4 regions of the Streptomyces sp. 2-1 genome follow, and region 1 is predicted to be linked to each of the others. Evidence: riboswitches for the same ligand, from Rfam matches in the RefSeq annotation. Region 1 holds a riboswitch; each other region holds the start of a gene.
The links. A riboswitch is a leader RNA that binds a small molecule or an ion and turns the genes downstream of it on or off. The one in region 1 is predicted to bind cyclic di-AMP.
Positions count from the first base shown of each region.

Region 2: linked by a shared signal. The riboswitch ahead of ACN20J_RS35450 (M23 family metallopeptidase) and the one ahead of ACN20J_RS08965 (C40 family peptidase) in region 1 are both predicted to bind cyclic di-AMP.
Region 3: linked by a shared signal. The riboswitch ahead of ACN20J_RS30160 (NlpC/P60 family protein) and the one ahead of ACN20J_RS08965 (C40 family peptidase) in region 1 are both predicted to bind cyclic di-AMP.
Region 4: linked by a shared signal. The riboswitch ahead of ACN20J_RS41725 (LysM peptidoglycan-binding domain-containing M23 family metallopeptidase) and the one ahead of ACN20J_RS08965 (C40 family peptidase) in region 1 are both predicted to bind cyclic di-AMP.

Region 1 is NZ_CP183383.1:2,038,283-2,043,715, forward strand. Features, by position in the region: gene ACN20J_RS08955 (ATP-dependent Clp protease proteolytic subunit) at 39-674, shown strand; gene ACN20J_RS08960 (hypothetical protein) at 683-991, shown strand; cyclic di-AMP (ydaO/yuaA leader) riboswitch at 1,330-1,541, shown strand; gene ACN20J_RS08965 (C40 family peptidase) at 1,545-2,018, shown strand; gene ACN20J_RS08970 (DUF6328 family protein) at 2,109-2,594, shown strand; gene ACN20J_RS08975 (ATP-binding protein) at 2,686-3,129, opposite strand; gene ACN20J_RS08980 (helix-turn-helix domain-containing protein) at 3,393-4,250, shown strand; gene ACN20J_RS08985 (DUF397 domain-containing protein) at 4,260-4,484, shown strand; gene ACN20J_RS08990 (8-amino-7-oxononanoate synthase) at 4,465-5,433, opposite strand, start outside.
Region 2 is NZ_CP183383.1:8,055,300-8,060,732, forward strand. Features, by position in the region: gene ACN20J_RS35440 (M16 family metallopeptidase) at 1-1,150, shown strand, start outside; gene ACN20J_RS35445 (M16 family metallopeptidase) at 1,147-2,535, shown strand; cyclic di-AMP (ydaO/yuaA leader) riboswitch at 2,785-2,945, shown strand; gene ACN20J_RS35450 (M23 family metallopeptidase) at 2,958-3,731, shown strand; gene ACN20J_RS35455 (GntR family transcriptional regulator) at 4,036-4,731, shown strand; gene ACN20J_RS35460 (HPr family phosphocarrier protein) at 5,041-5,322, opposite strand.
Region 3 is NZ_CP183383.1:6,816,675-6,822,107, forward strand. Features, by position in the region: gene ACN20J_RS30150 (NlpC/P60 family protein) at 1-818, opposite strand, end outside; gene ACN20J_RS30155 (hypothetical protein) at 1,268-1,621, shown strand; gene ACN20J_RS30160 (NlpC/P60 family protein) at 1,726-2,877, opposite strand; cyclic di-AMP (ydaO/yuaA leader) riboswitch at 2,884-3,055, opposite strand; gene pcrA (DNA helicase PcrA) at 3,496-5,433, shown strand, end outside.
Region 4 is NZ_CP183383.1:9,515,508-9,520,940, forward strand. Features, by position in the region: gene ACN20J_RS41715 (tyrosine-protein phosphatase) at 1-272, opposite strand, end outside; gene ACN20J_RS41720 (alpha-galactosidase) at 442-2,523, shown strand; cyclic di-AMP (ydaO/yuaA leader) riboswitch at 2,819-2,983, shown strand; gene ACN20J_RS41725 (LysM peptidoglycan-binding domain-containing M23 family metallopeptidase) at 2,988-3,905, shown strand; gene ACN20J_RS41730 (DUF6250 domain-containing protein) at 4,113-4,832, shown strand; gene ACN20J_RS41735 (SGNH/GDSL hydrolase family protein) at 4,979-5,433, shown strand, end outside.

The DNA of each region.
Region 1 (5,433 bases):
ACATTTTTTACAGGACCTCTCCCGGAGGAGCGTGTGTCATGACCCGACCGTCCGCCCGCTATGTCCTGCCCGAGTTCACCGAACGCACCAGTTCGGGAAGCCGGACCATGGACCCGTACTCGAAGCTGCTGGAGGAGCGGATCGTGTTCCTCGGGACGCCGATCGACGACGTATCGGCGAACGACGTGATGGCGCAGTTCATGCACCTCGAGTACCAGGCGCCCGACAGGGACATCTCGCTCTACATCAATTCACCCGGCGGCTCGTTCAGCGCGATGACGGCCGTCTACGACACGATGCAGTTCGTCAGCTGCGAGGTGGAGACCATCTGCCTGGGGCAGGCGGCGTCGGCCGCGGCGGTGCTGCTCGCGGCCGGCACACCGGGCAAGCGGTACGCGCTGCCGGGCGCCCGCGTGCTGATCCACCAGCCGTCGTTCTCCGAGCCCGTCCAGGGACAGGCGTCCGACCTGGCCATTCAGGCCGACGAGTTGATGCGTACCCGTGGGCAGTTGGAGGAGATGCTCGCCCTGCACACGAGCCAGAGCCGAGAGCGGATCGGTGCCGACATCGAGCGGGACAAGATCCTGGACGCGCGGGCGGCGCTGGAGTACGGACTGATCGACCGGATCGTCGCAAGCCGGAAGTCCACCCAGAGCGCACCCGGCGCGAGGTGAGCGGCCCGATGCTCCCACCCGAGTTGCCGCCGCTGCCGGCCCTGACCCGCGCCGAGGCCGAGCTGATCGACCGTTACCTTGAAGTGGTGGACCTGCTCGGCCGGATCAACCCGGCCCATTCCGGGGACACCTACCGGGGGCTGCGCGCCGCCCAGGCCCTGGTCGGCAAGGCTGCCGCGCTGCGTGACGCGCTGGCCCTGATGCATCAGCGCGGGGAGCACGAGGTGCACGCGCCGACCCTGGCGCGGGCGCTGCGCGTCCTCGACGGTGAGCGCCGAGCGGGCCGGATCGCGCTACCGCCGCGCTCCGACAGCTGACGTACCGCCACGGACCCGGCGTCACGCAGGCATCTGACGAGACGTCCGGGTCAGGGTTCAAACGGCCCGAAAGGCGTACCACCGAACAGCGTAGCCAGAGCTGCTTTTACAGGCCCGTGGGAACTGCGCAACACGCGTAGTCTCCGTACGGAATTAGACGTTCCGGTGCTGGTACGAGGGTCGTCGACCCCCTGGACGCCCTCCCGTTGGAATGGCTGTCCACCCGAACGGGTGAGTGGTGAGTAAGCCCACAAATCGCCGATTCCGCTCGGCTTTTGGGACATCCGTGCGTCAAGATCCCTTCCGACGACAAGCCCCCGCCACAAGCGGCGGGGCGATCCGGGCGGACGCCGAGTCCTGCCGCCGCACGGATGACCGGTCGACAGAAGTGGATCGGCAGGAGTGGAGGACCCAAGCACGACGGGTCGCCGGAACGGTCACGCCATGACCGGGCCGAGCAGCCCTTGGGGTGAAGCCGCGTCAGCGGCCGGGCAACTTCGCCAGCCCGAATCCGACAGGTCATCCTTCACAGGCGGCTGACGAAGGGTTGCGCATGACTGCGCTCAATCGTGTCCCGTCGCTGTTCAGCAGGGCCGGTACCGCATCGGCTCTCACCATCGCCGCTGTAGGCGGTGGCATAGTGGCCCCCGGATTCACCTCCGGCGCGGAAGCGGCCACACCCGCGACGAAGGCACTCCAGGTAGCGGCCTCCAAGAAGGGCTCCCCGTACAAGTACGGAGCCGTGGGGCCCAAGCGCTTCGACTGCTCCGGCCTCACGCTCTACTCGTTCAAGAAGGCGGGCAAGTCCCTGCCGCGTACGGCCGCCGCGCAGTACAACAAGACGAACCATGTCTCCGCTTCGAACCGCAAGCAGGGGGACCTGGTCTTCTTCCACTCGGGCCGGAACGTCTACCACGTCGGCATCTACGCCGGGAAGGGACGGATCTGGCACTCCCCGAAGACCGGGGAAGTGGTGAAGCTCCAGAAGATCTGGACGAAGAGCGTCTGGTACGGCCGGGTCAGGTGACCCGCCCGGGAGGGGGCCGCGGTGATCGCCGCGGCCCTCTCTCGTGGCCCGGAGCGTGATTTTCGCGGCTGAGTGGTTACTCCTTCACCCATGGGCGAACCGCATCACCACGAGGAACGCGACGAGACCCGGCTCGAGCGCGCCGACCGCAACTTCAACGAACTGCTCCAGGAACTGCGGGTCACGCAGACCGGGGTGCAGATCCTCTTCGCCTTCCTGCTCACCCTCGCGTTCACCGCGCGCTTCCCCTCCCTGGACTCGTTCCAGCGGGCCACGTACGTCGTCACGCTGCTGCTGTCCGTACTGGCCGCCGCCCTCTTCACCGCCCCGGCCGCGCTGCATCGCCGGCTTTTCCAGCAGGGCGCCAAGCCGCAGGTCGTGAACGCCTCCTCGCATCTGGCCCAGATCGGGCTCGGCGTGCTCGCGCTCGCCCTCTCCGGTTCGGTCATGCTCGTCGTGGACGTGGCGACGGGCCGGGCGGGCGGCATCGCGGCCGGCGCGACCACCCTGGTCGTCTGCGCGGGGCTCTGGGCGCTCCTCCCCCACCTGATGCAGGGTTCCGCCGACAAGGACTAGCGGGCCCCTTCACGCCGCCAACGGTGCCGGGACGAGCCCGACGCCGAGCAGGACGAGCGCGGCAGCGACCTCGATGGCCCGGGCACGGCGCTCAGTCCGCTCTCACAGGCTGCACCGGCGCCGTCCAGGGCAGCATGATCGAGACCGTCTTGCCGCCCTCTCTGGTGGGCCGGACCGTCAGCTTGCCGCCGCACTCGACCGTCAGCCAGCGGACGATCACCATGCCGCGGCCGTTGTCCTGCTGGACGGCGGCGGGCAAACGTTTCGGGAAGCGCGGGTGACTGTCGGTCACGCCGATACGCAGTTGTTCGTCGCGGTCGAGTTCGATGTCCACCGTGAAGGTGGGCGACTGCCCGAACGTGTGCTGTACGGCGTTGGTGGCGAGCTCCGAGACGATGAGCCGGACCGTGTCGGCCGCCTCCGTGTCGGATGGAAGTCCCCATTCGGCCAGCACGTTCATGACATAGGTGCGGGCGGCGTAGACCGAGGCGGGATCGCTCGGCAGAGTGACGGATGCTTCCTGGTGGTCTGCCATGGCGAGGTCGTCCCTTTCCCACGGGACCGGAGTCCGACACGAAGCGGATGACTTCGAGTACGGTCCCGGACTGGTGCTTGCGCCAGAGTGCCACTACCTCGGCGTTCACGGTGCCGATCCACCGAGATATGCATATATCTGTCGCTCGAAGCGGTGAACTCTGCGACGGCCGACCGTATTTGGGCGGGGGGCCGGTTTGTCCTCTACGGTCGGCGTGACGCCGGACGATATAGCGCCGGCGCGACGGTCGGAAGGAGACGGCCATGCAGTACGGTCCCGCTGTGCGCCGCCGGAAACTCGGCGCCGAACTGCGTACCCTGCGTGCCCGTGCGGGCCTCAAGAGCGGCGAGGCGGCCCGGCTCGTGGGCTGGCACCAGTCGAAGGTGAGCCGGATCGAGACCGGCCGCAGCGGGGTGAAGCCGACGGACGTGGAGCTGCTCCTCGACGCCTACGAGGTCCGGGACGCGGAGCTGCGCGAGTTGCTCGTGGTGCTGGCGGGCTCCGACGACAACGGCCGCCACCACTGGTGGCACGCCTACCGGGGTCTTCTGCCGTCCACCTACAGCGACTTCATCAGCCTGGAGTCGCAGGCCAGCGTGATGCGCACGCTGGAGAACTCCGTCGTGCCGGGGCTTCTGCAGACACCGGAGTACGCGCGTGAAGTGACCCTGGCGGCCGTGGACGGGGCGCCGGACGACAAGGTCGACGCGCTGGTGGAGGTGCGTCTCGCCCGCCAGCACGTGCTGCGTTCGAATCCACCGCTCCAACTGAGTGCGGTTCTCGACGAGGCGGCCCTACGACGGACGGTCGGCGGACCGGCGGTCATGGCACGGCAGTTGGAGCACCTCGCAGAGGCCGCGCAACTCCCTCACGTGCGGATTCAGGTGCTGCCGTTCGGAGTTGGAGCTCATGTCGGCGTCACCGGGCCCTTTGTTATTTTTTCGTTTCCGAGCAGATCTGATCTGGATGTGGTTGTTCTAGACCACTTGACGAGTAGCCTCTATCTCGAACGGAAAGAAGACCTTCAGGCCTACAGCGAGGCCTTCGACTCCCTTCAGGTCCACGCCCTTTCGCCCGAGGAAACGTTGGATTTCATCGCCGGTGTAGCTCACGGCGCATAAGGAGGCACCATGCCCGCCCTGCCTCGGCCCCTACCTTCGAGCACCCGTCTGCACGGTGTGCGGTGGCAGCGCAGCAGCCGCAGCACGGGAATGAACAACTGCGTCGAGACGGCCCGTCCGGCCTCCGGACCGTGGGCCGGACTGCTCGCGGTGCGCGACTCGAAGAACACGTCGGGACCCGCCCTGCTCTTCGCCCCCGCCGCCTGGGAGGGTTTTATCGCCGCGCTTCGATGATCAGGCGTACGGCACGGTCGAGTTGCCCGTCGGTGAGGTCCGCGCGGGCGGTGAGCCGCAGCCGTGAGATGCCGTCGGGCACCGACGGGGGACGGAAGCAGCCGACGGCGAGACCGGCCTCGCGGCAGTCCGCGGCCCAGCGCACGGCCCGCTCCGGGGAGGGTGCCCGCACGGAGACGACGGCGGCGTCCGGTCGTACGGCTTCGAGGCCCTCGGCCGTCAGCCGTTCGTGCAGGGTGGTCGCCACGGCACGCGCGCGCGTGGCCCGTTCCGGTTCCCTGCGCAGCAGCCGCAGGGCCGCGAGGGCCGCACCCGCCGCCGCGGGGGCCAGACCGGTGTCGAAGATGAAGGTACGGGCCGCGTTGACCAGATGGTCGATGACGTGGGCCGGTCCGAGGACGGCGCCGCCCTGGCTGCCGAGCGACTTCGACAGCGTGACGGTGGTGACCACGTCCGGCGCGCCCGCGAGACCCACCGCGTGCGGAGCGCCGCGACCGCCTTCGCCGAGTACGCCGAGACCGTGCGCGTCGTCCACGAGCAGGGCGGCGCCGTACTCCCGGCAGGCGGCGGCGAGTCCGCTGAGCGGGGCCGCGTCGCCGTCGACCGAGAAGACCGTGTCGGAGACGACGACGGCCACTCCGGCGTGCGTGCCCAGCGCCTTGCGCACGGCGTCGGGGTCGGCGTGCGCGACGACCTGGGTGGTGCCGCGCGCGAGACGGCAGCCGTCGATCAGCGAGGCGTGGTTGCCCGCGTCGGAGACGACGAGGGAGCCGTGCGGGGCCAGCGCGGTGACGGCGGCGAGGTTGGCCGCGTACCCCGACGAGAAGACCAGCGCGGACTCGAACCCGCAGAATTCGGCCAGCTCGCGTTCGAGTTCCGCGTGCAGCTCCGTCGAGCCGCTGACGAGCCGGGAGCCGGTCGCTCCGGCGCCCCAGGTCCGCGCGGCGCT
Region 2 (5,433 bases), 6.0 Mb from region 1:
CCACTTCGAACTGGTGCAGGGCGCGGGCGGTTCGCTCAACGGCACGACCAGTTTCGAGCGCACCAACTACTTCGAGACCATGCCCACCCACCAGCTGGAGCTCGCCCTCTGGCTGGAGGCCGACCGCATGGGCTCGCTGCTCGCCGCGCTCGACGACGAGTCCATGGAGAACCAGCGGGACGTCGTCAAGAACGAGCGCCGGCAGCGTTACGACAACGTCCCCTATGGCACCGCTTTCGAGAAGCTGACCGCCCTCGCCTATCCGGAGGGCCACCCTTACCACCACACCCCGATCGGGTCGATGGCCGACCTGGACGCGGCCACCCTGGAGGACGCCCGCGCGTTCTTCCGCACCTACTACGCGCCCAACAACGCCGTTCTGTCGATCGTCGGAGACATCGACCCGGAGCAGACGCTCGCCTGGGTCGAGAAGTATTTCGGCTCGATCGCGGGCCACGACGGCAAGCCCGCCCCGCGCGACGGTTCGCTGCCCGAGACCATCGGTGAGCAGCTGCGCGAGGTCGTCGAGGAGGAGGTCCCGGCCCGCGCGCTGATGGCCGCCTACCGGCTTCCGGAGGACGGCACGCGCGCGTGCGACGCGGCGGACCTGGCCCTGACCGTGCTCGGCGGCGGCGAGTCGTCCCGGCTCTACAACCGGCTCGTACGCCGCGACCGCACCGCCGTCGCGGCCGGGTTCGGCCTGCTGCGCCTCGCGGGAGCGCCCTCCCTGGGGTGGCTCGACGTGAAGACGTCCGGCGACGTCGAGGTGCCGGTGATCGAGACCGCCGTCGACGAGGAGCTCGCCCGGTTCGCCGAGGAGGGCCCCACCGCCGAGGAAATGGAGCGCGCCCAGGCCCAGTTGGAGCGCGAGTGGCTGGACCGCCTCGGCACGGTCGCGGGCCGCGCCGACGAACTGTGCCGGTACGCGGTGCTGTTCGGCGACCCGCAGCTCGCCCTCACCGCCGTCCAGCGCGTCCTCGACGTCACCGCCGAGGAGGTCCAGGAGGTCGCCAAGGCCCGCCTGCGCCCCGACAACCGCGCGGTGCTGGTCTACGAGCCGACCGTCGCCGAAGAGGCCGAAGAGACCGTCGCCGAAGAGGCCGAAGAGACCGACGCCGCTGACGACACCGACGAGGAGGCGGCCAAGTGACCGAGCTCGCCACGATGGAATTCCACCCGCAGCCCCAGGCCGGCGAGGCCAGGCCCTGGGCCTTCCCGGCCCCCGAGCGCGGCGCGCTCGACAACGGCCTGACGCTGCTGCGCTGCCACCGCCCCGGCCAGCAGGTCGTCGCCGTCGAGATCCTCCTGGCGGCCCCGCTGGAGGCCGAGCCGCAGGGCCTGGACGGCATCGCCACGATCATGGCGCGTGCCTTCACCGAGGGAACCGACAAGCACTCCGCCGAGGAGTTCGCCGCCGAGCTGGAGCGCTGCGGCGCCACCCTCGACGCGCACGCCGACCACCCCGGCGTACGGATCAGCCTCGAAGTCCCCGTCTCCCGGCTCCCCAAGGCGCTCGGTCTGCTCGCCGACGCCCTCAGGGCACCCGCGTTCGAGGACAGCGAGATCGAGCGGCTGGTGCGCAACCGGCTCGACGAGATCCCGCACGAGACCGCCAACCCGGCCCGCCGCGCCGCCAAGGAGCTCTCCCGGCAGCTCTTCCCGGCGACCTCGCGCATGTCGCGCCCGCGCCAGGGCACCGAGGAGACGGTCACCGCGATCGACTCGGCGGCCGTGCGCGCCTTCTACGAGAAGCACGTACGCCCCGCCACCGCGACCGCCGTCGTGGTCGGCGACCTCACCGGCGTCGACCTCGACGCGCTGCTCGCGGACACGCTCGGCGCCTGGACGGGATCGCAGGCCGAGGCCCGCCCCGTTCCGCCGATCACCGCCGACGACACCGGCCGCGTGATCATCGTCGACCGTCCCGGAGCCGTCCAGACGCAGCTGCTCATCGGCCGTATCGGAGCCGACCGGCACGACCGCGTGTGGCCCGCCCAGGTGCTCGGCACGTACTGCCTCGGCGGCACCCTCACCTCACGCCTGGACCGCGTCCTGCGCGAGGAAAAGGGATACACCTACGGTGTGCGGGCGTTCGGCCAGGTGCTGCGCTCCGCGCCGGACGGGACGGGCGCCGCGATGCTCGCCATCAGCGGTTCCGTGGACACCCCGAACACCGGCCCGGCGCTCGACGACCTCTGGAAGGTGCTGCGCACCCTCGCGGCCGAGGGCCTCACCGACGCCGAGCGCGACGTCGCCGTGCAGAACCTGGTGGGCGTGGCGCCCCTGAAGTACGAGACGGCGGGCGCCGTCGCGGGCACGCTCGCCGACCAGGTCGAGCAGCACCTGCCGGACGACTTCCAGGCGACGCTGTACCAGCAGCTCGCCGCGACCGGCACCGTGGAGGCCACCGCGGCCGCCGTGAGCGCCTTCCCGGTGGACCGTCTGGTGACCGTCCTCGTCGGTGACGCCGCGCAGATCGAGGAGCCGGTCAGGGCCCTCGGAATCGGCGAAGTCAGCGTCGTGACAGCGGAGTAGAGCGCGCAGTAGAAGGCGCAGTGGAACCGGGCCGTTCCGCTGAGAACCCAGGTGACGGAAGAGTCGCCTGGGTTCTCCTTTTGCCCGGACTTCATCACCCGAACCACTGGTTGTCCGTATTGATAGGGAGGTTGCGTGTCTGCCCTGTGGCATGCGCCTCAAAACCCTTGATCCGTTTGTTGATTGAAAGACGCCCCGCTTAGCGTCGGTCCGGCTGTTCGTCAGGCAGTGCGCCGCGCCCGCGGCACCGGACAGTCATCGCCGAGTCCCCGTACGGCGCGAGCCAGGGGAGCCGGGGACCCATATGAAGTCCCTGGGGTGAATCGGACGCCCTTCCCGAAGGGGGTCCGTAGGAGACCTTCCTGCTCCGAACCCGTCAGCTAACCCGGTAGGCGAGAAGGAAGGAAAGGACCAGCCACTTCATGGCGTTCACTCGCGCCACCGGGAAGCACCGTCGTCCCAGCCGTATGAAGCGCACGACCAACCGGACCGTCGGCGTCGCCGCACTCGCCACCACCGGTGTGGTCGGCACCCTGGCTGCTCCCGCACTCGCCGCCGAGAGCCCCGCCGAGCAGACCCTGACCCAGGCGATCACCATCGGCGACACGGTCGCCGACCAGATCGACGCGCAGGCCGCCGCCCAGCAGCAGGCCGCCGACGAGACCGCCGCCCGCGAGAAGGCCGAGGCCGCCGCCAAGGAGCGTGCCAAGGAAGCCGCGGAGAAGGCCAAGAAGGAGCGCGAGGTCAAGGCCCGCGCTGCCCGCGCAGCTGAGCGTGAGCGCCTGCTGAAGTCGTACACCGCGCCCATCTCCGGCTCGTATGTCTCCACCGGCTACAAGGCCGGCGGCGCCGTCTGGTCCTCTGGCAGCCACACCGGCATCGACTTCCACGCAGCCAGCGGCACCGCCGTCCACGCGGTGGGCGCCGGCACCGTCGTCGAGGCCGGCTGGGGCGGCTCGTACGGCAACGAGGTCGTCATCAAGATGAACGACGGCACCTACACCCAGTACGGGCACATGTCCTCCCTCGGTGTCTCGGTCGGCCAGACGGTCACCCCGGGCCAGCAGATAGGCCTCTCCGGGGCGACCGGCAACGTCACCGGGGCGCACCTGCACTTCGAGGCGCGGACGAGCGCGGAGTACGGCTCGGACATCGACCCGCTCGCGTACCTCCGCCAGCACGGCGTGAACGTCTGACGGCGGGCGCAAGCCCTCCCACGCGGCAGCCCTCCCACGCGACGGCTCTCCCGCGCGGCAGCTCTCCCGAAGGCCCCGGCTCACCGAGCCGGGGCCTTCGCGCGGTTCTGATCACTTCCTGATGGCTTCTCGGCCACTTCCCGGCCGACTTTGCACCGGACGACTGCCTGTTCAGAAGCCGGGTGTGTCCAAAAAATAGCCACGGATTCCGGTCCGCCATCGGAATTTCCCGTTCTCTGCAATAGAGTCACCGAACAAGCGTCAATCGACCGCGTTTCGCGGGGGTTAAGGCGGAGGTCCGGTCATGCGTATTCCCGCGCACTCGGTATGCACGGCGATCCGTGACGACATCGTCGCGGGTGTCTACGAGCGCGGCAGCCGGCTCACCGAAGAACTGCTCGCGCGCCGGTACGGCGTCTCGCGGGTCCCCGTGCGGGAGGCCCTGCGCACCCTGGAGGCGGAGGGATTCGTCGTCACGCGCAGGCACGCGGGCGCGTGCGTCGCGGAACCCACCGAGCAGGAGGCCGCCGATCTCCTGGAGATGCGCATGCTGCTGGAGCCGCTTGGGGCCGCGCGCGCCGCCCAGCGTCGCACCGAGGCGCACCTCAAGGTGCTGCGCGGCCTGGTCAGGCTGGGCCAGGAGCGGGCCAGGAGGGGCAACAGCGAGGATCTGCGCTCGCTCGGCGGCTGGTTCCACGAGACGCTCGCACAGGCCTCGGGGAGCCCCGTGCTGACGTCCACGCTCGCCCAGTTGCGGCACAAGATCGCCTGGATGTATTCGGTCGAGGCGCCCGCCCACCCCGCCGAGTCCTGGGCCGAGCACGGCGCCATCGTGGACGCCGTCGCGCGCGGCGACAACGACCGGGCCAGGGCGATCACGGCGCTGCACACCGAGCGGGCGATGGCCGCGCACCGGCTGCGCTTTCCCGGCGGCTCCGATCGCGCGGAGCGTGTGAGGACTTCGCAACATCCCGTAAACACGGCGGGCCTGCGGCATTAACAGTGGCGCCGTATACAAAGAGAGTTATTTGCAGGGGTCTATTTCTGCTGCCCCTTTTTTCACGTGCCGGGAATTTCCGCGCACGTGATTTCCGCATGCGCGGAACCAGGATGAGTGGAACGCGGTGCGCGGGCATCCCAAAAAGCCCGGACGATGCCCGAGAGTGCGGCGAAAAGCCGCGAGACGGTGTGACGCACGGGAAAAACAGTGCGTGAGGCCACAAAGCAGCGCGCGGCCTGCAGGCGGAAACGGCGGAGCCGCGTCACCCGATACGGGTCGACGCGGCTCCGCCGTACGTGGTCCGAGAGATCAGACGGTCTCGGGGAGCTCCTCAAGGCCCTCGGCGACCAGCTTCGCCAGGCGGTCGAGCGCGGCGTCCGCGCCCTCGGCGTCGGAGGCCAGGACGATCTCCTCGCCGCCCTGGGCGCCGAGGCCGAGAACCGCGAGCATCGAGGCGGCGTTGACGGGGTTGCCGTCGGCCTTGGCGATCGTCACGGGGACGCCGGAGGCCGTGGCGGCCCGGACGAAGATGGAGGCGGGACGGGCGTGAAGGCCCTCGGCCCAGCCGACGTTGACGCGGCGCTCAGCCATGTGATGCTGCCCTTCAGGTGTCTCACGGTTGTCTAGACCATTGTTCCATATCGTGAAGCGTGCCCCGAGCGGCCGCGGAAACCGGGCCCGAGGCGGCTTCGGTCCCCCAAG
Region 3 (5,433 bases), 4.8 Mb from region 1:
AGCCCCGAGCAGTCGAAGGCGTCGGGTCCGGTGGCGCCCCACACGTACGGGCTGCCGAGTTTCCCGTACGCATACGAAATGGCGTTCGCAGCACGGGAGTTGGGGGCAGCGGCCGACGAACCGGTGCTGCCGCCCAGATCGCGCGGGCCCGCGGCGGAACGTGAGGCGCGGGCGGTGTCCGCGTCGTCGGCGCCGATGCGGGCCCGGTCCGAGTCCGAGAGCCGCGACAGCAGATCCCGTGCCTCTCCCAGCTTCCCGGTGACGGTCGTCTTGTGCCGCTTCAGCTCCGCCTGCCGCTCCTTGAGCGAGGTGAGTTCGACGTGCGCGGCCCCGCGCAACTGCTCGATCTCGCGCAGCTGTCGGCGTACGCGCGACACCTTCGAGGCCTGCCTGCTGCCGGCCCGCTCGGCGAACGCGGCCCCGTCCAGGTACTGGTCGGGATCGGAGGAGAGCATGAGCCCGAGCGCGGGGTCGACGCCGCCGTCCCGGTACTGCGCGGCCGCCAGTGAACCGAGCGCGTCCCGCTCCGAGTTGAGCCGTTCCGTCCGGCGCGCGGCCTCGTCCGCCAGGGTGTCCAGGCGGCCCCGCGTCTTCGTCGACTTCTCCTTCGCGCCGTTGTACTTCTCGGTGGCGACCTCCGCCTCCTGGTACAACTTGTCGACCTTCGCCTTGACCTGAGCGGGTGTCAGCTCGGGAGCGGCGGTTCCCGTCCCCTCGAAGCCGGTCGCGCTCGCCGCGCCCGCCAGCGCGATGGTGAAGGCGGTGCGGGCCGTACTGCCGCCGACTGAGCGCTGTCTCGGCTTGCGGTGCGCTGCCACGTGCGATCCACGTCCTTCCGTACGGCCGCCGAGGAGTTGGTGCGTCCCGCGGCGGCGGCCCTCAGGGCCGGTTGCACGTCCGGCGGCGGCCCGCACAGGGGGAGCGGGCCGCCGCCGGACCTTTCTCGGCGGTGGTGTCCGGATGCCGCCCCTGACCCGGGCGGTGGTGGGGAGCCGGTCACCTGGAGAAGGACGCTAAACCTGCGACCGCGGCGGGGGTAACGGCATGTACGGAAGTGGTGGGACTCGGACATGAGCTGACCGGGTACGACCGCGATCCGGGCCCGGGGCCGCCGACTTGACGTGGTGCGGTGACCGATGCGCGGATTGTGGGGAAACGGGGGGCGACCGGGTGCTATGGGCTCCGCCGGAGCCGGGTATTCGAGGCGGGTGTGCGGGCCGGGGGCGGTGTGCGGTGGTACGGAGGCGTTTGGTTAGTGTCCGGAGCCATGGACGTACTCATTCATGTCTTCGTCGCCCTGCACATCATCGGCATCGCGTCCCTCCTCGGCGGCTTCCTCACCCAGCTGAAGGCCATGAGCGACGGCACGGCCCGCTTCAGCCCGGCCATGCTCCACGGCGCGCTGACGATGCTGGTCACCGGCGCGATCCTGGTCGGCCTCAACCAGGCCGACGACCAGACCGTCAACAACATCAAGATCGGCGTGAAGCTCGCCCTGCTGGTCGTGATCCTCGGCCTCGTGTACGTGAAACGGGACGAGGAGAAGGTGGAGAACAGCCTGTTCGGCCTGGTGGGCGGACTGACCACGGCGAACATCTTCATCGCGGTGCTCTGGACCTGAGCGGAAACGGGAGCCTGAGCGGAAACAGGAGAGGGCACACGCGCGTGTGCCCTCTCCCATTTCCACCCAGGTCTACGAAAGGCCCCTCACGAAGCCGAAGCCCCTCACGCCGGGCGCACCACGCTGTGGATCGGCATGTAGTAGATCGACTCCTCGCGGACGTACGCCCCCGGCTTGGGCGCGTGGATCATCATGCCGTCGCCGATGTAGATACCGACGTGGCTGATGTCGTCGTAGAAGAAGACCAGGTCACCGGGTTGGGCGCTGTTCACGGAGACCGTCGTGCCGGCCTTGACCTGGTCCCAGGTGGTGCGCGGGAGGGTGACGCCGGCGGCCTTCCAGGCGGCCTGGGTGAGGCCGGAGCAGTCGTACGAGCCGGGGCCGCTCGCGCCCCAGACGTACGGCTTGCCGATCTGGGCGCGGGCGAAGGCGAGCGCCTTGTCGGCCTTGGCGGTGGAGGCGGTGGAGCCGGACCCGGAGGTCCCTGAGGCGCTCCCGGAGCTCGTGGATGTCCCGGTGTCCTGCGCGGCCTCCTGGCGCCGCCGCTCGGCGTCGGCCGCCTGCTGCCGGGCCAGCTCGTCGGCCTTGCGCTGGGCCTCTTCCTGCTTCTGCCGCTCGATCGCGGCGAGCCGCGCCTTCTCCTCGGTGGTCAGCTTCGAGAGGAGGTCGCGCGCCGTGGCGAGCTTCCGCTGGACGTCCGCCTTGGACGTCTTCAGCGAGCTCTGCGTCCTGGTGAGCGTCTCCAGGCTCTCGGACGCCTCCTGCCGCTTCTCCGTCGTCGCGGTCTGCTGCGTCACGTAGTCGTCGACGGACTGCTTCTGGCGGCTGGTGAGCCGGTCCATCAGCTGGGTCTGGTCGAAGTAGTCCTGCGGGTTGTCCGCGAGGAGGAGGGAGGCGGTGTCGGGGGCGGCGGCCCCGGTGCGGTACTGCGCGGCGGCGAACGTACCGAGCTCCTCGCGCGCGTCGTTGAGCTTCTCCGTGCGGCGCGCCACGTCGTCGAGGAGGGTGTCGACGCGCTTCTTCTGCTTGGTGGTCTTCTCCTTGGCCGCGTTGTACTTCTCGCTGGCCGTCTCCGCCTGGCGGTAGAGGTCGCCGACCTTCTTCTCGACTTCCTCGAGGCTCGGCCTGGGCTCCTCGGAGGGCGACGCGTTCGCCGTCTGGGAGAGGAGGGCCACCGAGGTCAGGGCCGCGGTGGCGATGGCCGGAGTCCGTATGCCCATGGGACTGGGGGGCCGGGACCTGCGGTGTGGCGCCACGAGGGCGTCTCCTTCCGTCGTCCGCCTACCGAGTTAGCTGTCGGGTTCGGGCGGGTGCTCCGGAAGGTTTGCCCTACGGCCCGTTTCCCCGAAGGGAGTTGGACCGATTCACCCCAAGGTCGGTGGGTCCCCGGCTCCGTCGGCCACGAGGGCCTGCCGGACTCGGCGGAGGCCGCTCGGCCCGGCGTGTTCGCCGGTGCGGGTCGTGCGGCCCACATAAAAGTTAGCCAATTCGTGTGGCCCCTGTGAAGTTTGATGTGCGATATGCCCGATACATTTTCGTGACCTTAGCCTTGGACTCGATTCGCGATTGCCAATTCGGATGGTTCTGCCCCGAGTTGTCTACTAGGTGAAGCCCGCCCCACTGCAGCGCCCCTTCAGGGGCGCGGGGAACTGCGCACGCCAACCAAAGCCGACCCGCACCCACGACACACCGCTCCCGAATCCCAGCCGAAGCCGCAGCCAGACCACGTGATCACGGACCGCTGCAAACCCCCACCGGAGGGTGACGAAACTCAAGGCGAGCAGCCACGGAAACCCGCACCCCCGCGGAGCGACCCCGTCGAGTTTCCAAGGTGGCGGCAGGCTGTCAGTGGGGGCGCCTAGACTCGGAGAGCGATGAGCAGCCTCTTTGATGACAGCTTCCTGGCGGACCTCAAGCCCTCACGGGCCCACGAGGAGGAGCCCCCGCCGCCCGAGGACGAGCCCCCGCCGCCGCCGGAGGACCAGGGGCAGGAGTCGGAGCCCGTTCCGGACGATTTGTTCGGCGGCCAGTTCGACGTGCCGCCGAGCCGGGACGGGTACTACCGCGACGGCGCGCCCCGGCCGCACGTGGACCCGGCCGCGCTCCTGGACGGGCTGAACGAGAACCAGCGCGCGGCGGTGGTCCACCACGGCTCGCCGCTGCTCATCGTGGCCGGCGCGGGCTCGGGCAAGACCCGTGTGCTGACGCACCGGATCGCCCACCTGCTGGGCGAGCGCAGGGTGCACCCGGGCCAGATCCTCGCGATCACTTTCACGAACAAGGCCGCGGGCGAGATGAAGGAGCGCGTCGAGCAGCTCGTCGGCCCGCGCGCCAACGCGATGTGGGTGATGACCTTCCACAGCGCCTGCGTACGGATCCTGCGGCGCGAGTCGAAGCAGCTCGGCTTCACCTCCTCCTTCTCGATCTACGACGCCGCAGACAGCAAGCGCCTCATGGCCCTGGTCTGCCGTGACCTGGACCTCGACCCCAAGCGGTTCCCGCCCAAGTCGTTCAGCGCCAAGATCTCGAACCTGAAGAACGAGCTGATCGACGAGGAGGACTTCGCCGCCCAGGCCGCCGACGGCTTCGAGAAGACCCTCGCCCAGGCCTACGCGATGTACCAGTCCCGCCTGCGCGAGGCGAACGCGCTGGACTTCGACGACCTGATCATGACGACGGTCAACCTCCTCCGCGCCTTCCCGGACGTCGCCGAGCACTACCGCCGCCGCTTCCGGCACGTCCTGGTCGACGAGTACCAGGACACGAACCACGCGCAGTACGCACTGGTCCGCGAGCTCGTCGGCACCTCCGAGCACCCCGTGGACGTACCGCCGAGCGCGCACGACCTCCCGCCGGCCGAGCTGTGCGTGGTGGGTGACGCCGACCAGTCGATCTACGCCTTCCGCGGCGCGACCATCCGCAACATCCTCCAGTTCGAGGAGGACTACCCGAACGCGACGACGATCCTGCTGGAGCAGAACTACCGCTCGACGCAGACGATCCTCACCGCCGCGAACGCGGTCATCGAGCGCAACGAGTCGCGCCGCCCCAAGAACCTGTGGACCAACGCGGGCGCGGGCGCGCAGATCACCGGCTATGTGGCCGACACCGAGCACGACGAGGCCCAGTTCGTCGCCGACGAGATCGACCGGCTCACGGACGCGGGCGACGCGAAGGCGGGCGACGTCGCGGTCTTCTACCGTACGAACGCGCAGTCCCGTGTCTTCGAAGAGGTCTTCATCCGTGTCGGCCTGCCCTACAAGGTCGTCGGCGGCGTCCGCTTCTACGAGCGCAAGGAGGTCCGGGACGTCCTCGCGTACCTGCGCGTGCTCGCGAACCCCGAGGACTCCGTACCGATGCGCCGCATTCTCAACGTCCCCAAGCGCGGCATCGGCGACCGCGCCGAGGCGATGATCGACGCGCTCTCCCAGCGCGAGAAGATCAGCTTCGCTCAGGCGCTGCGCCGCGTCGACGAGGCGTACGGCATGGCGTCCCGCTCGACGAACGCCGTCAAGAAGTTCAACACGCTGATGGAGGACCTCCGCACGATCGTCGAGTCGGGCGCAGGCCCGGCGACGGTCCTTGAGGCGGTCCTCGAACGGACCGGCTACCTCGCCGAGTTGCAGGCCTCGACCGACCCGCAGGACGAGACCCGCATCGAGAACCTCCAGGAACTGGCCGCCGTGGCCCTTGAGTTCGAGCAGGAGGCCGGCGAGGGCGAGGCGCCGGGCGGGCTCTCCGCCTTCCTGGAGCGGGTCGCGCTCGTCGCCGACTCCGACCAGATCCCGGACGAGGAGGAGGACGGGTCCGGC
Region 4 (5,433 bases), 7.5 Mb from region 1:
GTCAGCGGAAGATTCACGTTCCGCACACCCGGCAGCTCGACGTCCGGTCCTTCGAGCTTCTGGTCGGCCGCATTCCGGAAGTCGAAGATCGTGTGCAGGCCCAGGGACGCGAGGAACGCGGCGTCCGACTCCGTCGCGTGCGCGAGATGGCCGCTGCGGAACAGCCGTCCGTACGCCACGCGTCGGCCGTCCACCGTCGGCAGGCCGCCCACATCACGGAAGTTGCGCACTCCAGCCAGCTCGGGCTCGGTCGACGGGACCTGCTGCGTCACGGGGGCTCCTCCCATTCGGCTGCCGACGCGGCTCGTCGGCGAAGTGCGTTCTCGACGATACGACATCGATTCGTAGGCCAATGAGTTGTCCACAGGCGTTGCCGGGGAGGCACGCGGCCCATAATGATGTTGATGATTGAGCGTGCCTGTTCGGATCTGTGAGGGTTTGATGTTGGAGATCGGCGAAGACGGTCGTACGTGGCTTCTTTCGGGCCCGGCGAGCAGTTATGCCCTGCGGCTCGGCGAGGACGACGCGCTGCTGCATCTGCACTGGGGTCCGCGTATCGCGCTCGCCGACGCCGAGGCACTCGCCGCCGGCCCGGGACCGGAGTACTGGGCCTTCGAGGCCACCCTCGACGGGCACGAGGAGTACCCGGTGGAGGGCGGCCCCCGGTTCGGGCGGCCCGCCCTGTCCGTGCGTACGGACGAGCGGCGCGGCACCGAGTGGAGCTTCGAGACGTACGAGGCCGACGGCGACGAGCTGCGGCTGCGGTTCTCCGACTCCGGGCTCAGGATCACGCTGCACTACCGGATGCGTGCCGGGACCGACGTCGTCGAGCGGTGGGTGACCCTCGCCAACGAAGGGCCCGCCCTGGAGGTGCTGCGCGCAGACTCCGCGGCCTGGACGCTGCCGCACCGCGACGGCTGGCGGCTGTCCCAGCTGCATGGCCGGTGGGCGGCCGAGTCCCGGCTCGTGCGCTCCGAACTCACCTACGGTGAGAAGGTCATCGGCAGCCGGCGCGGGCACACCTCGCACCAGCACCTGCCCTGGGTCGCCCTGGACCCCGACGGAGCGGCCACCGAGGAGCAGGGCGAGGTCTACGGGTGCGCCCTCGCCTGGTCGGGCACCTGGCGGATCGCCGTGGCCCAACTCCCTGACGCGCGCGTGCAGATCACCGGCGGCGTCGGGTACGACGACTCGGGGCTGCTGCGACTGGAGCCGGGGGAGAGCTTCGTCACACCCGTCTTCGCGGGGTTGTGGAGCGACGGCGGATTCGGCGGCGCGAGCCGTGCCTGGCACGCCTACCAGCACGCCCATGTGATCCCGGACGCGGGCGAGCACCGGCCGGTGCTCTACAACTCCTGGGAGGCCACGGAGTTCGACATCTCCGAGGAGCAGCAGGGGGCGCTGGCGCGACGGGCCGCCGCGATGGGGGTCGAGCTGTTCGTGGTCGACGACGGCTGGTTCGGGGCGCGCACCAGCGACCGGGCCGGGCTCGGCGACTGGACGCCCAACCCCGACCGCTTCCCGGCGGGTCTCAAGCCCCTCGCCGACGAGGTGCACGCGATGGGGATGCAGTTCGGGATCTGGGTCGAGCCCGAGATGGTCAACCCGGACAGCGAGCTGTACCGAGCGCATCCCGACTGGGTGCAGTTCCAACCGGGACGAAAGAGGACGGAGCTGCGCAATCAGCTCGTACTGAACCTCGCCCGCGAGGACGTCCAGGAGTACCTGTGGGAGCAGCTCGACACGCTGCTCTCCAGTGCGCCGATCGACTACGTGAAGTGGGACTTCAACCGCTGCTTCACCGACGCGGGGTGGCCCGGCGAGGCCTACCCGCAGCGGCTCTGGGTGGACCATGTGCACGCCCTGTACCGCCTCCTGGACCGGCTGCGGGCGGCCCATCCGGGCGTCGCCTTCGAGTCCTGCTCGGGCGGCGGCGGCCGTATCGACCTCGGGATCATGGCGCGTACGGACCAGGTGTGGACCTCGGACAACACCGACCCGCTCGACCGGCTCGCCATCCAGCACGGCTTCAGCCAGGTGCATCCCGCGCGGGTGATGGCCGCCTGGGTCACCGACAGTCCGAACGACCAGCTCAACGGCCGCGCCAGCTCGCTGCGCTTCCGCTTCGTGAGCGCGATGGCCGGCGTGCTCGGTGTCGGCGGCGACCTGACCCGGTGGAACGAGGAGGAGCTGGCCGAGGCGCGGACGTGGGTGGAGCTCTACAAGGAGATCCGGCCCGTCGTGCAGGGCGGGGACCTCCACCGGCTGCGGGCGCCGGAGGGCGGGCTGAGCGCCGTGCAGTACTCGCGTGACGGGGAGGTCGTCGTCCTCGCCTGGCTCCAGGCCCAGCACTACGGCGAGCCGGTCGCTCCGGTGCGACTGCGCGGGCTCGACCCGGCGGCGACGTACGAATGCCTCGAAACGGGCGAAGTCCACCGAGGTGCGGTGCTGTTGCATCACGGATTGCGGACGGGGTTGCGCGGCGACCTTGATGCGGCAGTTTTCCGGCTGCGTCGCATGTGACTGTTGTGTCCGTAATGGAGCATTGGTTCCAACTCGCTCTGGAATAAAGGCTCCTGGAACGGCACTCCGTGAGCAGCGTCATATTCGTGACGGTCCGCTGTCGCCATGTTCACGTAATTCGGTTGCGTTTTCAGGGATTTAACAAACGGGGAAGATCCCTGATTTACGCAGCGTGACCGTCATTTCGGTCAGGGATCAAGAGAACGGGGCACACAGGAAACCCCAAAGGTTGTTCCTGCGTCTTCATGTCGCTTACGTTCGCCACCAATCCGGACGGACGCCCAATCCTGCCGCCGCCCGGAATCCGCTCACCCACCCGTACACGGCAGGAGCGGGGGACCCACAGGTAGAACGCCTGTTCCGGTCTCCGGAACGGCTAGGGGTTAAGTCGTGCGCAAACACGGCCGGGCATCTCCAGCTCGCACCCGACAGCTCACCTCGCAGGCGCCGGAGAGGAATTCGCCATGCCCGCGAAGGGTAAGCACCGCCGTCCCAAGTCCCAGCGTTTCACCCGCTCCATAGCCGTCGCCGGAACCGGCGGCGCGGCGCTCGCCCTTCCGCTGCTCGGTGCGACCGGGGCGCACGCCGCGACTTCGCAGTCCGCCGCCGATTCCGTGGCGAGCGTCTCGAATGTCGCGAACAAGGCCGCCGAATCGGCGCCTGCCGCCGCCGACAAGAAGGCCGAGGCGAAGAAGGCCGCCGCCAAGACCTATTCCGTGCGAGCGGGCGACTCCCTGTCGAAGATCGCCGGCACGCAGAACGTCAGCGGCGGCTGGAAGAAGCTGTACGAGGACAACCGCAAGGCGATCGGCGGTGACCCGGCGCTGATCCACCCGGGCCTGAAGCTGTCGATCGGCAAGGCCGCCGCCACGTCGAGCTCCGACTCCGGCGCCTCCAAGACCACCCAGTCCTCCGCGAAGAAGGCCGCGGCCCCCAAGGCTGCTGCCGCTCCAAAGGCCGCCGAGGCCAGTGCCGCCGGCTTCACGCTGCCGGTCGCGGGCGCGGGCGTCGGCACCCCGTACAAGATGTCGGGCAGCATGTGGTCCAGCGGGTACCACACCGGCGTCGACTTCGTGGTCCCGACCGGCACGTCCCTCAAGTCCGTCGGTGCGGGCACGGTCGTCTCCGCCGGCTGGGGCGGCGCGTACGGCAACCAGGTCGTCATCCAGCTCGAGGACGGCCACTACGCCCAGTACGCCCACCTGTCCTCCCTCTCCGTCTCGGCCGGACAGGCCGTGACCGAGGGCCAGCAGGTCGGCCTCTCCGGCGCGACGGGCAACGTCACCGGCCCGCACCTGCACTTCGAGATCCGCACCACCCCGGACTACGGCTCGGACGTGGACCCGCTGGCGTACCTGCGTGGCAAGGGCGTCTCCGTCTGACCCGACGCCAGGCACGCCCGCACGGCGTACCACTCCGCTCGTCTCCGAAGGCCGGACCCGGTGATCCCCGGGGTCCGGTCTTCGGTGTTTCGGTTCTGTGGCACGTCTGTGGCATGGCCGGGCGATGTGTCGACAGGGATGCGGAAGTCGCGGCACAGTGATCTCCGCAAGCGCTTTCTATGCGCCTTCCCTGCCATGGAGGTCTTCATGACGACCACACGCAGAGCGTTCGGAGTCCTGGCCGCCGGTGCCGCACTCACCGCGCTGGCCCCCGCGCAGACCGCGGGTGCGGCGGTCCGGGGCCGTCCGGGGCGGCTCATCGCCCGCGACGACTTCCGGCACGGCCTCGGCCAGTGGGCGACGGAACTGCAGGACGGCGGCAGCGTCACCGCGTCCCGCGGCGTCCTGGAGATAGACGTGCCGAGCGGCGCGACTGTGTGGTTCAAGCGCAAGCTCCGAGGGCCCTATGTCCTGGAGTACACCGCCACACCGGTCTCCGCGGGCGGCGCCAACGACCGGGTCTCGGACCTCAACAACTTCTGGAACGCCACGGACGTCCGCTCCCCGGAGGACCTCTTCGCCACGCACCGGGGCGGTGCGCTCGACGAGTACGACCACCTCACGACGTACTACGCCGGATACGGAGCCAACACCAACACCACGACCAGGCTGCGCCGTTACGTCGGTGAGGCGGGTGTGCGCCCGCTGGTCTTCGACTACACAGAGCCCTTGCTCACGGCGAACGAGCCCAACCGCGTCAGGATCGTCTCGAACGGCTCGACGGTCCGGTGGTGGAACAACGGGCGGCTCGTCTTCGACTTCGTGGACCAAGAGCCGTACACGAGCGGGCACTTCGCGTTCCGGACGGTCTGGAGTCACTTCAGGATCACGGACTTCAGGGTGCGAGAGCTGCGACAACGTCCCTGATGGAGCCCCTTATTCCGAGATTGACCAACACTTGACGAGTGGCTTATCTCACCGCGCGTCAACCCTTTCCTACGGTCGCGTAGCTCACACCCGAAGGTGAATCATGGCCCGATGTGGCAGACGATTCGAAGAATGACAACAGATCAGTGATCGGGTCGTACGTGGCGGTGGGGGACAGCTTCACCGAGGGCGTCGGCGACCTTGGCCCGGACGGGGCGTCCGTCGGCTGGGCCGACCGGTTCGCGGTGCTTCTCGCGGACCGTCGGCCCGAGGGCGACTTCGACTACACCAACCTCGCAGTCCGCGGGAAACTCCTCGACCAGATCGTCGAGGACCAGTTGACGCGCGCGAAGGAGCTCGCGCCCGACCTGGTCTCCTTCTGCGCGGGCGGCAACGACATCATCCGGCCGGGCACCGACCCCGACGAGGTCGCGGAGCGCTTCGAGCGCGCCGTCGCGGACCTCACGTCGGCCGTCGGCACGGTCCTCGTGACCACCGGCTTCGACACCCGTGGCGTACCCGTGCTCAAGCACATGCGCGGCAAGATCGCCACGTACAACCTCCATATCCGGTCCATCGCCGACCGGTACGGCTGTCCCGT